Regions from separate parts of the Spartinivicinus poritis genome, predicted to be linked through region 2. Evidence: predicted binding sites of a transcription regulator. Region 2 holds the regulator's gene; the other holds the start of a gene.
What was found. Region 2 encodes FliA, which starts transcription of late flagellar genes. Its sites were predicted from a motif close to CTAAAGTTNNNNNNNNNNCNGCCGATA; they were not measured.
Positions count from the first base shown of each region.

Region 1: a site for FliA is predicted at 2,112-2,138, ahead of fliD (flagellar filament capping protein FliD). Genes of this name have one in related genera too.

Region 1 is NZ_JAPMOU010000021.1:75,797-82,802, forward strand. Features, by position in the region: gene ORQ98_RS16305 (flagellin N-terminal helical domain-containing protein) at 1-1,485, shown strand, start outside; gene ORQ98_RS16310 (flagellar protein FlaG) at 1,580-2,023, shown strand; gene fliD (flagellar filament capping protein FliD) at 2,198-4,195, shown strand; gene fliS (flagellar export chaperone FliS) at 4,218-4,625, shown strand; gene ORQ98_RS16325 (hypothetical protein) at 4,740-5,054, shown strand; gene ORQ98_RS16330 (sigma-54 dependent transcriptional regulator) at 5,519-6,988, shown strand.
Region 2 is NZ_JAPMOU010000005.1:96,419-103,424, reverse strand. Features, by position in the region: gene ORQ98_RS06035 (chemotaxis protein CheA) at 1-1,573, opposite strand, end outside; gene ORQ98_RS06030 (protein phosphatase CheZ) at 1,586-2,374, opposite strand; gene cheY (chemotaxis response regulator CheY) at 2,384-2,764, opposite strand; gene ORQ98_RS06020 (RNA polymerase sigma factor FliA) at 2,858-3,595, opposite strand; gene ORQ98_RS06015 (MinD/ParA family protein) at 3,607-4,428, opposite strand; gene flhF (flagellar biosynthesis GTPase FlhF) at 4,620-5,948, opposite strand; gene flhA (flagellar biosynthesis protein FlhA) at 6,079-7,006, opposite strand, start outside.

The sequences.
Region 1 (7,006 bases), on a different contig from region 2:
GACCTGGTAATTAATGGCATTGCCGTAGGTGCGTCGTCAGGGGTGGATGATGGTTTTTCAACAAGTTCTCAAGCGGAAAGTGCAATTGCAAAGGCTGCAGCAGTCAATAGAGTCTCAGATCAAACCGGTGTGATTGCTAAAGTTGATGGTACCACTGTTGCTGGGACAACTTACACATCGACTGATAAAAATGGTGGGATTTCGATTAATGGGCTGTCCATAGAGGTAGCCACTGACGCTAGTTTGTCTGCGCAAGCTAACCTTCAAAGTGTTGTTAATGCCATAAATGAAAAGTCAGGTCAGACTGGTGTGGTTGCTTCTTTTGATGGCAACGCTACAACCGGTATTACCCTAACGGCAGCTGATGGTCGCAATATTGTTTTGGCAGATGGAGCAATTGCAACGAATGCTGTTGGGCTAGCAGCTGCTGGTACCTCAATTGGGACATATTCGTTAATTTCTCGTGATGGTACTGATATTTCTCTGGATACAACAACAGGCAGTATTGATAACGCGGGTTTTGAGGTAGGTACTTATAGTGGCGTTAATAGTGGTGTGGCTGGCGATAATGTGACTAACGCAGCATTGGCTACTGGTGATTTGGTCATAAATGGTGTGGCAGTAGGACCATCACTTGACTCTTATGATACCGCCTCAGTTGATGTTGGTGGCAATGAAAAAGCGGAAAGTGCAATTGCTAAAGCGGCGGCTATTAACTTAGTTAGTGAACAAACTGGCGTAACAGCAAAGGCTAATCAAACAATAGTAGTGAGTGATGCTATTACAGACCCCGCAGCAAACAAATCGGGAAGTGTTGTTATCAATGGTGTATCAATCAATATATCTTATGTGGACGATGACACAATTAGTGACGTTCAAAATATTGTTGTGACAGCCATTAATAATGCATCAGGGCAAACTGGGGTTAGAGCAGAAGCATTTGGGTCAAATAGATTTAGGCTTATTGCGGAAGATGGTCGAAATATCCAAACAGGTGCTTTGACAACCATAGGCGCTGAGACTGGATTTGCTAACAGTTTGGCTGCTAATACCACCAACTTTAGCTCTGTGGCATTGTTCTCAGGAGACAAAATAGAGCTAAGCAGTAACACTGGAAGTATAGGCAGTGCAGGTTTTCAAGTTGGTACTTTCGGCGGTGGCCTGGATGGCCAGCTACTCAAAGATGTTGATATTACGACAGTGGATGGAGCCAACAAAGCTATACAATCGGTAGACAATGCTCTCCAGCAAATCTCTAAACAACAAGCAGACTTAGGGGCTATTCAAAACCGATTCCAGTCTGCCATCAGTAACTTAACCATTAATAGTGAAAATTTATCTGCTGCCAATTCGCGGATTAAGGATGCGGACTTTGCGGCAGAAACTGCTGAGCTCTCACGAGCCCAGGTATTACAACAGGCTGGTATTTCGATACTGGCGCAGGCTAACGCCAGGCCGCAGCAGGTTTTATCTCTACTACAGTAGTGACGTTGCTACAGTAATAGAGGTCGACTTAGCTGTGGGCCGACACCGGGAAACTGGTGTCGGCTTTGGTGTTTGAGAGGTGATGAGGTGAGATATGAAAGAGGTTGATCTGACATCGCCTACCTTGAGAATGGAGGCTGTAACAACCAAGCCTAGTTCATTGCCCCCCCAGGTGGCGGCGAGTACCAAGGAAGTGAGTGAAACAAGGAAGGCTGCAAGTGTGAAGCAGGATGTAAGCCCTAGTCATGCTGAACGTGCTGTTAATATCAATACGGGTGATGCAAAGGAGTTGCAATCATCACAACAGCAAAAGCGGCAGCAAGTTGAACTGGCAGTTACCAAGCTGAATGAGTTCGTTCAGGCTCAGCAGCGAGACCTTCGTTTTGATATGGATTCTGCTTCGGGCAGAACTGTAATCACGGTAGTCGATAGAAAATCAGAAGAGGTAGTCAGACAAATACCAGATGAGTTGGCATTAAAGTTGGCGCAAAGCTTGAATGTTGAAGATGATATTCACTTGTTGAATATACGAGCTTGAAGCATTCATAGCTGATAAAGGCATTCTGCAAAGTGTCTGCAGCAAGTAGCTTGCTTATAGGCTTATTACAAATGGCTTGATAAGAAGGGTAAAGTTTTGCCGCTAATTGCCGCTTTAATGAGTAAGCTTAGTAAGTTCCTCCTGATAGAACGTGGGTTTAAATAGGTAGCAGCCATGGCAGGTATTTCATCCATCGGTATAGGATCAGGGGTATTAACCAGTGACTTGATTGATAAGCTGGTTGCCGTTGAAAAAGAGCCCGCTGATAAGCGTTTGACCAGCCGGGAAAACACCCTGAATACTCAACTATCAGAGTTTGGACGAGTGCAAAGTGCGTTGGTTGATTTACGCTTAGCTTCGCGTTCATTAGACTCGATGGCCGATGTGCTTGCTGTTAAAGCTTCAACTACCTCCTCAGCATTTTCAGCAACGGCTTCTTCCGACGCACCGTTGGGGCAGTTTTCAATAGAGGTCACTCAATTAGCTCAAGCCCACTCACTCGCTTCTAGTGTATTCACCAATAAAACCGATACGATTGGCACCGGTACCCTCAGTATTACCGTGGGCACTACCACAAAAAATATTACTATCAATAGCAGTAACAACACCCTAGAAGGTATTCGAGATGCGGTCAATGCAGAAACGGGGCTGGATGTTTCTGCCAGTGTACTGGATACCGGTTCAGGCTTTCAGCTGGTATTTAATGCCACTCAAACCGGGCTGGCAAATGACATTACCATCAATGTAACCGATGACGATAGCAACAATACCGATACCAATGGTTTGTCCCAGCTAGTGTTTAATGGCACCACCAATAATTTAACCGAAACCGTGCAAGCCAAAGATGCCAATTTAAAAGTGAATGGCATCAGCATCACCCGCTCATCTAATACCGTATCTGATGCGATTGAAGGGGTAACATTAAACCTAACTGGCACCAATACAGGCGCTGCTTCCAGCTTATCAATCACTCGTGATGAAGCAACTATCGTTGATCGAGTGCAGGAATTTGTCGATAAATTCAACGCTTATCAAACCCTGGTCAATGAATTGACGGCGTTTAATCCTGACACCTTGGAAGCGGGGGTGCTAATTGGTGATTCGACTTTACGGAGTATTACTGCCCAAACCCGAGATATTCTGAGTGGGGTAGTTAAAGGGTTAGAAACAGCCAATATTCGAAGCCTGGCTGATATTGGTATTAGTACTCAAGTGTCTGCCTCAGCAGGTTCAAATGATGGCGGCACCTTAATTTTTGATAGCGTTAAATTTAAAACAAAATTAGCAGAGTCACCTGATGATGTGGTGGGGCTGTTTGCTAGCCAAGGCCGTACCTCTGATAATCAGGTGAAATTCTTATCCAATACCGGTGCCACCCAAAAAGGTACCTATGCCATTAATATTACGACGGCAGCGACACAAGGAAATTTAAATGGCACGGTAGCATTGGGTGGCTCAACAACCATTGATGGAAATAACGATACCCTTAAAGTCAACATCGATGGCACTGAAACGGCTGAGTTAACTCTTGCACCTGGTAGTTATTCGCCAACCCAGCTAGCAGCAGAAATTCAAAGTAAAATTAATGCCGATAATAATTTAATAAATGCAGGTAAAACGGTGTCTGTGACAGTGGATGGTTCTAATCAGCTGGTGATTACCTCTAATACTTTTGGTACCACATCTACTGTTGAAATAACGCAAGTTGATACGAATACGGCGGCGCAGCTGGGACTATCAGTAGGTACCGGTACGGCAGGAGTAAATGTAGCAGGCACGATTAACGGCAAAACTGCCACAGGCTCTGGCAAAGTACTGACGGCGGCAGTGGGAGATGACGCTGAAGGTATTCGCTTGGAAGTCAGTGGTACCACCACCGGTGACCGAGGTACAGTCACATTTATTTCCGGTGTAGCGGATCAATTAATTGATAAGGTGACTTCATTTTTAGCTTCAGATGGTGCTGTGACCACCAAAACCAATTCATTAACTGAAAGTTTGGATGATATTGCTGATGAAAGGGTCAAACTAGATGAACGGGTTGAAGCCTTTAGAAAACAGTTGGAAACCCAGTTTACTGCAGCAGATATTCAAATTGCTAAGCTTAAAAATACCCAGGACTTTATCAAATCCCAATTGGATGCGTTAGTAGCTAGTAGTAAGAGTGATTGATAACGAGAGAATGAGGTGATCGATGAATGCATATAATCAACTGAAGCAATATCAGGCAGTGAATCGGGAGACGGGCATTATCGATGCAGACCCACATAAACTGATTCAATTATTAATTGATGGTGCTTTAGAACGTTTACTGACTGCTAAAGGTCATATTGAGCGGCAAGAAATTGAAGAAAAAAATCGCTTTATCAATAAAGCCATTGAGATTATTGGTGGGCTGAGAAGCTTTCTTAATAAAGAGCAAGGCGGTGAAGTGGCTGAAAACCTTTTTAGCCTTTATGAGTACATGGAATTCCGCTTATTTGAAGCTAATGCCTCTAATAGCCCAGAGCTGGTTGAAGAAGTGATTACATTATTAAGAGAAGTGAAAACCGGTTGGGATGGTATTCGTGAACAAGTGGCCCAGCCAACGGCAGTCGGTTAATCATATACAACGCAATACTTTGATAATTATGAAAATATCAGTTATTGCCGTTGATTGATAAGCGCTTTTTTCATTTTATGGATTAATATAGGTAACGCTCACAAACTGTACTTAATGATGAAAAATAATCGTCCATTACCAGCTGTTTTACAGCTTAGCCAATTACATGACCAGTTACAGGTTATTGTTAAGCAACAAACCTGGGAACAGTTTGAGGTAGTTGATCAGCAGTGTCGTGAGATATTGTCTCAGTTAACAATCAAGGCTCCCCAATCCACTGAAGTTGTTACTGTGCTTCGCCAGCTGTATCAAGGCTATCAAGAGGCCATTAGCCAGTATGAGCAATATAAACAACAATTAGCTAGCCAATTACAGCGATGTCAACAAGGTATTGTTGGAGTAACTGCTTACCGTCAAATTCAAAATTAATCTGCATTTAGCTTTTAATCGCTGTCTTTCAAACGGTTTAAAACAATCTTCTTTATATCTGACCCTTTGGCACTATCTATCTAAACTTTAGCACTAGCTATGGTTTTTAGCTCGTAAAAGCCTGTCTGGTTGTTATGTTGGTATTATCCAAGCCACTGTCAAGAATTAACCTCACTATCATGATTGCAATATGTCAATTAGATGAAGGTTGCTAGCACAAACCGGTTAAATCGATTATAAATGTGAATCATGTCACTTTAGCGGGAATGCCTGTCATAAATTTGACCAATCTCACATTTCTGACTTTACTGAGGTAAGCATCGCTTGGTCATCCGACGATGATATTACCAAACGGTCTTTCAAGCGAGTTTGGTATTTTCTGCAATAATAAAGCTGTTGCAAAAGGTGTTGCGCATAATCGCTTTGTGACAGCTTCTAATAATGAAAGTCGAGCGGAAGTGGGTATGTGGCGAGAAATCAAAGTCTTGCTAATTGATGATAATGCCAATCGTCGGCACGAAATGAAGGTCATCCTGGAGTTCTTAGGAGAAGACTTTATTGCTTTGGATTCCAGTCATTGGTTGCAGGCGTTAAAAGAGCAGGATGTTAACCCTGAAGGTATCGCTGGGTTATTATTGGGCGATTGCCATAGCCCTTTGGAGTCGATGATTGCTGATATCCAAAAATGGTATGGCGGTATAGCCGTATTATTAATTGGTGAACAATCGCTGTCAGAAGCCTGTGATCCAGACTTGAAACGGCAAGTGATCGCGACGATTGATTACCCGCCCAGCTATAACAAGCTACTGGATAGCCTGCATCGTTCTCAGGTTTTTCACGAGCAATATCAGCTTAGTCGTCATCATGGTCGTAGCCAGCAGCGAGAAATTCAGTTGTTCCGCAGCTTAGTTGGCACCAGCCGGAAGGTACAACAGGTGAGGGAGATGATGGCTCAGGTGGCGGATAAGGATGTCAGTGTACTGATCACCGGGGAGTCTGGAACCGGTAAAGAAGTGGTTGCACGAAACCTGCATTATAACTCCCATCGCCGCAATGGCCCTTTTGTACCTGTCAACTGTGGTGCCATCCCTGGTGAGTTACTGGAAAGCGAATTATTTGGCCATGAAAAAGGCGCATTTACTGGGGCCATTTCTACTCGTATTGGACGGTTTGAACTGGCACAGGGAGGCACGCTGTTTCTAGATGAAATTGGTGATATGCCTCTGCATATGCAAGTGAAAATACTACGGGTGTTGCAGGAAAAATATTTTGAGCGAGTAGGGGGCAATAAAACCATTACCACAGATGTACGCATTATAGCAGCCACCCATAAGAATCTAGAAGACATGATTCAGGATGGCGGGTTTCGTGAAGACTTGTATTATCGGTTAAATGTTTTCCCCATTGATATGCCACCCCTTCGAGAACGTGTGGAAGATATACCGCTGCTGTTGAATGAGTTAATTGCCCGGTTGGAAAATGAAAAGCGCGGTTCAATCCGATTTAATTCCGCGGCGATTATGTCGTTGTGTCGTCATGAATGGCACGGTAATGTCCGAGAGTTAGCAAATTTGGTTGAGCGCTTAGCCATTATGCATCCCTATGGTGTTATTGGCGTACAGGAATTACCCAAAAAATACCGGCATATTGATGAGCATGATGAAAATACTAAAGATGTGGTAGACATGTTTCCCCAACAGATCGAAACCGTCGGTTTAGTTGGCTTGGATACGCCCGCCTTATTACCTGTGAATGGTTTGGATTTAAAAGACTACCTGACTAACCTGGAAAAAAGCTTAATTAAACAAGCCCTGGATGATAGTAATGGGGTTGTTGCTCGGGCTGCTGAGCGGTTGCATATTCGCCGAACCACCTTGGTAGAAAAAATGCGAAAATACGGTTTGCAACGTCGTGAATCCATGTCAGGGAATTGACTGCAATTTGTTTTGGTC
Region 2 (7,006 bases):
CCTCTGGAGACTCAATACCATGATCAACTGCGTTTCTGACCAAGTGCACTAGAGGGTCTGCTAACGCTTCAACCAGGTTTTTGTCTAGGTCTGTTTCCTCACCTTCAAGCTCTAAATTAATTTCTTTTTTCAGACTTCTGGCCAAATCCCGCACTACCCGAGGAAACCGACCAAATACTTTCTTGATCGGTTGCATCCGGGTTTTCATCACTGACAACTGAAGATCACCCGTGACTACATCCAGGTTGGCAACAGCCTTTGATAACACTTCATCCCCACTTTTGTTACCCAACCTGACTAGTCGGTTCCTGACCAACACCAGCTCACCTACCATGTTCATGATGTCATCAAGTCGCGCAGTATCTACCCGAACGGTGGCTTCAGCAGCAGGCGCTTCTTTGGCTGGCGCTGGCTTACCGCCTCCACCCGCTGGTTGACGCGGTTCAGCTGCCGCTGGTGGTTTAGGTGGGCTGGCTGGAGGCGCTGCCGCAGGTGGTTCTCGTTTTACGGGTGCCGCAGTAGCAGCGGGGTTTGCAGGTGGGGGGGAGGCTGGAGCAGGCTTAGCAGGTGCTGCAGCAGCAGGGGTTTTCCCTTGTAGTTCATCTAGCAGACTTTCAAACTCAGCTTCCGTTATCAAGTCGCTTCCTGTTTTGGCTGCGGCAGCTGCTGGAGCTTCTGGTGGCGCAGGTGTCGTCGCAGCGGGCTGAGCCCCAGCTGGTTCAGCTGGAGTAGTCCCCTGACCACTTGGCGCACTGCCCCCATGCAATTCATCCAACAGCGCCTCAAACTCATCCTCAGTAATTTCATCACCACTGGGGGGGGCTGCAGCTGAAGTAGGCGCAGGTTCAGCAGGTTTTTCTGGCGCAGCCGGTGCTGGCGCTGAGGTGCCAACTGGGCCACTACCATGTAATTGATCCAGCAGTGCTTCAAATTCATCTTCAGTAATGTCATCGCTGCCAGCCGCTGCAGCAGCTGCCGCTTTATCAGGTTCTTTAGCCTCTGACGATTCGTCTGCAACCGCATCTAACAGCTTTTCAAACTCTGCATCAGTGATATCTTCCCCTGCTTCAGCCCCGGCATTAGCAGTAGGTTGCTGGGGAGTGGGGGCTGGCTCAGGTGCAGCAGGAGGTGGTTCCGGTGGCGCCGCTTCTGCGGCAGGTGGTGCTTCAGCAGGTGCTGCGCCTTCTGGTTGGGCAAGTACTGATAGGGCTTTTAATAGCTCAGGGTCAGCAGGTGAAGGCTCAACACGATCCCTAACTTGGCTGAACATTTCATTAATTGAGTCTAATGCTTGTAATACAACATCCATTAGCTCGGTCGTTACTGACCGCTGGCCATTGCGTAAAATATCAAAAACATTTTCAGCCACATGACAGCAATCAACAAGGCTATTTAATTGAAGAAACCCTGCTCCTCCTTTAACGGTGTGGAACCCCCGGAAAATAGCATTTAATAAATCCATATCATCGGGGCTATTTTCCAGATCAACGAGCTGTTCAGAAAGCAGCTCTAAGATTTCTCCGGCTTCGACTAAAAAATCCTGCAGGATGTCTTCATCAGCCTCGAAACTCATGAGACAGCTCCCCTAAAACCCCAAACTAGAAAGCAAATCATCAACATCATCTTGGCCTGACACTACATCGACTCGCTCCTCTGCTTTAATTTGTGGACCTTCAGCAGCAATGGAATCTTCTTCTGTTGCTGTTATTTCATGCTCAATGCCAGTAATTTTATCTACCTGACCCGCCATTCTGACCAGATCAACTAAACTGTCTTCTACCTGCTGAACAAGTTCAACAACTCTTTTAATAACCTGACCAGTTAAATCCTGATAATTTTGTGCAACTAAAATTTCAGTTAAATTGCTATGGACTTGATTAACTTGTTTTTCACTACGATCTAAAAACTCATCCATCTGTTTATAGAGTTTTCTAAATTCATCCGGATTCATTTGCCGCTTGCGAATCTTAGTCCATTCATCCCTTAAGCTATGGGCATCTGACTTGAGCTCATCAATAATGGGCATGCTGTTATCAACCAAGTCCATGGTTGTATTCGCTGCACTTTCTGTCATTTTTGTTACGTATTCTAAACGATCAGATGCATCCACCATGTCAGACATGGCTTCTTTATCATCACTCGCCAGCCCAGCCTCTACATGAAAATTTCGAATCGATTCATGTAGTGCCCGGGTAAGTCTGCCCACCTCTTTGTATAAGCTTTTATCCCTGACTTCGTTAATTTCCTGAATAACTTCTATGGCATCTTTTAAATTGCCTTTTTCCAGATGCTCCACCATTTTTTGAGCCTGTTCTTTCAGGCTCGTTTCAAATTCAGTGGGCGCATGGTCTTTTAATTTATCAAGCAGCGACATATATACCTCTTAACCACCTGCTTCAACACGCTCAAAAATCTTTTCGATTTTCTCCTTCAACACCGCAGCAGTAAAAGGTTTTACTACATAGCCATTCACACCTGCCTGAGCAGCTTCAATAATTTGATCGCGCTTGGCTTCAGCAGTTACCATTAAAACAGGAAGTGTATTTAGTTTTGGGTCCGCCCTTACAGCTTTGAGTAAGTCAATGCCTGTCATACCCGGCATATTCCAGTCGGTCACCAGAAAATCAAAGCCACCACTTTGCAACATAGGTAGTGCAGTTTGCCCGTCATCTGCTTCTGACGTATTCGTGAAACCTAAGTCACGTAACAAATTTTTTATAATCCGTCTCATCGTAGAGAAATCATCTACGATCAGAATTTTCATATTTTTGTCCAAAGCGACCTCCATCAAGCCACATTGATGTTTGTGCTGAACATCTAACTTACTAGTCTAGTAGGTCATTAAGAGGGTGCCAGTCTATTCAACTGCCCAGTCTTGCAGACGCGCTCGAAGCCGAGCAGCCGCTTGACTGTGAAGCTGACTTACGCGTGACTCACTCACCCCCAATACCATGCCAATTTCCTTGAGGTTAAGCTCTTCGTCATAATAGAGTGAGAGCAATAACTGCTCTCGTTCCGGTAGTGTGGCAATGGCTTTAGCCAGTGCTTTTTTAAATTGCTCAGTTTGGTGTTTGGTTGGCGGTGATGATTGTTGTTGATCCGCTAACCAAGTGTGCCGTCCATCATGGCTACTCAGTAATTCTTCAAAGCTAAATAACCGGCTTGAGGCTGTATCACTTAACAGCTGATGGTATTCAGTTAAGCTCAATCCTAATTCTTCTGCAATTTCTCCATCTTTGGCGTCGCGTCCAAGCCTGGCTTCAAGCCCACTGATTGCTTCGGTAATCCGCCGACTATTGCGATGTACCGAGCGCGGTACCCAATCCCCTTTGCGAATTTCATCAAGCATCGCGCCACGAATGCGAATACCTGCATAGGTTTCAAACGTAGCACCTTTACTCCCATCATACTTTTTAGCAGCCTCTAACAGGCCTATCATACCGGCTTGTAATAAATCATCTAATTGCACCTGAGAAGGCAACCGTGCAGCTAAATGATGGGCGATTCGTTTCACCAAACCGGCATATTGCTCAATTAATTGCTGGTTAAATTGCTGTCCCGACTTAGAATACAAACCTGCTTCATTCGACACCATAAAATTGCCTATTATCTTCCTACTTCACCAGCAACCAGGTTTTCAATAAAAAATTCTAAATGACCACGCGGTGATGATGGGAGAGGAAAAGCATCGACTTTTTGTGCCAGCGCTCGAATTGCCACAGCGGCTTTAGAACGGGGGTAAATATCAATAACGGCGCGTTGGCGCAAAACAGCTTTCCGTACAGCCTCATCCAGCGGAATAGCACCCAAATATTGCAGCGCCACTTCTAAAAATCGATCAGTTACATTGACGAGTTTGTTATATATATTATGGCCTTCCTGCTGAGATCTCACCATATTGGCCACAACTCGAAACCGCAATAACCCATAATCACGGTGTAATAATTTAATCAAAGCGTAAGCATCAGTAATTGAGGTAGGCTCATCAGTAACAACAATAATTAATTCTTGTGCAGCTCGAACAAAACTAATGACTGTATCAGAAATACCTGCTGCGGTATCAATGATAAGCATGTCCAGTTGGTTACTGAGTTCGCTGAACGCTGAAATCATTCCAGCATGTTCCTGGGAACTCAGCTCAGTCATTTTTTGGGCACCAGAAGAAGCAGGAATAATTCGAATACCACCAGGGCCTTGTAAAATAATATCTCTTAGATCACAGCGTCCCGCCAGTACATCCGCCATATTCCGAGTTGGAGATAACCCCAATAAAATATCGACATTGGCCAACCCCAAGTCAGCATCTAGCAACATTACCCGACGCCCTAGTTCCGCCAATGCTATGCTCAAATTTACTGCTACATTTGTTTTACCTACGCCCCCTTTTGCTCCGGTTACTGCGACTACTTGTACTGGATGTTTGATCATATGCGGATTAATCCTGGTTATATCCTTTTAATGAATGGCTCATGGCATCAGCCGCCTGAAGCTCATTCATTGTCACGATACTCATCAACTGTCGAGTACAGACAATAAGGAACACGCTGTATAGAGGTAACCGAGACTCCCCTTAGCGCCTTATTTATTATTCTCATCCCCTTTCATTGGGCACAGGGCTATTAACCAACATTGGCTTGCATAGGAGGTGTTACAGCTACAGGATTAGCCTGCATATAAGCTGACATTAGCTCACTTTCTGCTAACTCAGCATGTTGACTGAGGGCCACTGCACGACTAATCAATTGATAAGCCCGTGCCTGATGAATATCGTCCGGAATCCGCTGGCCATCAGTGACATAAGACACCGCAAGGTGTTTATCCATGAGCAGCTCAATTGCCTCCCCCAGCCTGGAAGCCTCATCCAGTTTAGTTAACACCCCCCCTACTAACCGAGTTTGACTATATGTGTTATAAGCCACTTGCAGCACTTGTTGCTGGCTGGTTGTTGATAAAACCAGCAAGCCTCGCACCATTGGCCGCACCTGATTTAATATAGATAATTGTAGCTGCAATTTGGGATCTTGGTGATTAAGCCCAGCTGTATCAATTAAGACCAACGACTTTTTCTGAAAGCTATCTAATACTGTTTGTAATTGCTGGCCGTCCTCCACCACTTTAACCGGCACATTTAATATTTTACCTAAAGTTTTAATTTGGTCAGTGGCACCAATTCGAAAGGTATCCATGGTGACTAATGCCAGCTTATCCGTACCATGCTTTAATGCATAACGGGTAGCGAGTTTACCTATCGTCGTGGTTTTTCCTGCGCCAGTAGGCCCGACACAAGCAAAAATCCCCCCTTGATCGGTAATATCTTTAGAGGTGACAGGTAGTTTTTTCACAATATTGGCTAATAAATTTCGCCAGGCATCAAGCCCCTGTTGCTGTAGAGGTAAATTCGCCAGTAATTGTTGACAATAGTGACCACTAAAACCTATCGCCTGCAATTTTTTCCAAAGCTGCGCCTTAGCCGGATTTTGCTTACAGTATTTTAACCAGCCTAACTGCCCTAATTGTTGTTCCAGTAATGCCCTCATGCCGCTGACTTCATTTTGCAGCGCACTAAATTGATGATCAGTGACATTCGGGTGTACAACAGATGTTGCTGTCATTGTAGAGTCAGTTTTACTCACTGACTTTAAACCAGGTGTTGACCTCAACTGTAAATTAACATCAGTGGTTGTAGCACTACCCTGCTGGGCACGATTAATCACTTGCTTCGCCTGGTTAATTGCTACCCGCAGCTGCTGTTTTTCCTCATTTAATAAAGGCTCTGGTGTCACAGGACCAGGGGGTCTGGTCGGCTGGGACAATTCTAAAGTTGCTAATACCTCAACCCCGCCAGCCACTTTTTGTTGGTTTAAAATCGTCGCATCAAGCCCTAGATCATTTTTCACCAGCCGCATGGCTTGTCGCATATCCGCTGCAAAATAACGTTTTATTGTCATGCCACTTAACCCCTGCGCACTCAATGGCCAAAACAATACAAGTGAAGTGTTTTGGCACAACGTCCCACGTAGTTGTTTAAACTCACCATGTAGCCTTACCTTTAACCAGCTTTATTGCTGGCTAAGCATGTTACTGGCCTACAGTTGCTTCAATGGTTACCTGTTTGTTATCAGGCACTTCCTGGTAAGAAAGCACATGTAAATTCGGTACCCCAAACCGGGCAAATCGAGCTAAAAACGGCCTGATCGGTGCTGCCACCAATAATATGGCAGGTTTTCCGGCTAGCTCTTGCCGTTGACAAGCATCAGCTAAAGACTGCTGTAATTGCTCTGCCATACCTGGTTCTAACACCACCGAGTCAACCGTTGCAGCACCTGACTGTTTAGCTTGTTGAACAGACTGCAGCAACATCTGTTCCAACTGAGGTGCTAAAGTAACCACTGGAATTTGCAGGTCAGTACCTACCAACCCTTGCACGATAGATCGAGACAATGCCTCTCTAGCTGCGGCAGTGAGCGTGGCAGGATCTTGACTTATCATCGCTGCTTCCGCCAAAGCTTCGGCAATGGTACGAATATCACGAACAGGGACTTTTTCCAGTAATAAATTCTGCAATACTTTTAGTAATAAACTGATGGATAACTTGTTTGGTACTAAATCTTCAGCCAATTTCGGCGACTGCTTAGCTAATAAGTCCAACATTTGTTGTACTTCTTCGTGGCCAATCAACTCATGGGCATGTTTATGGATAATCTGATTCAAGTGCGTGGCAACCACAGTAGATGCATCCACAACGGTATAGCCTAAGGTTTGGGCTTGCTCTTTTAAGTTTGACTCAATCCAAATCGCATCTAACCCAAACGCAGGGTCCTTGGCTTCAATCCCTTGCAATGAGCCAAAAACTTGACCAGGGTTAATCGCCAAGTCACGATCAGGGTGGACTTCTGCCTCGCTGATTGTCACACCCATTAGCGTTATACGATAAGCGTTGGGTAATAAATCCAGGTTGTCACGAATGTGCACTGAAGGCATTAAAAAACCCAGTTCTTGAGACAGT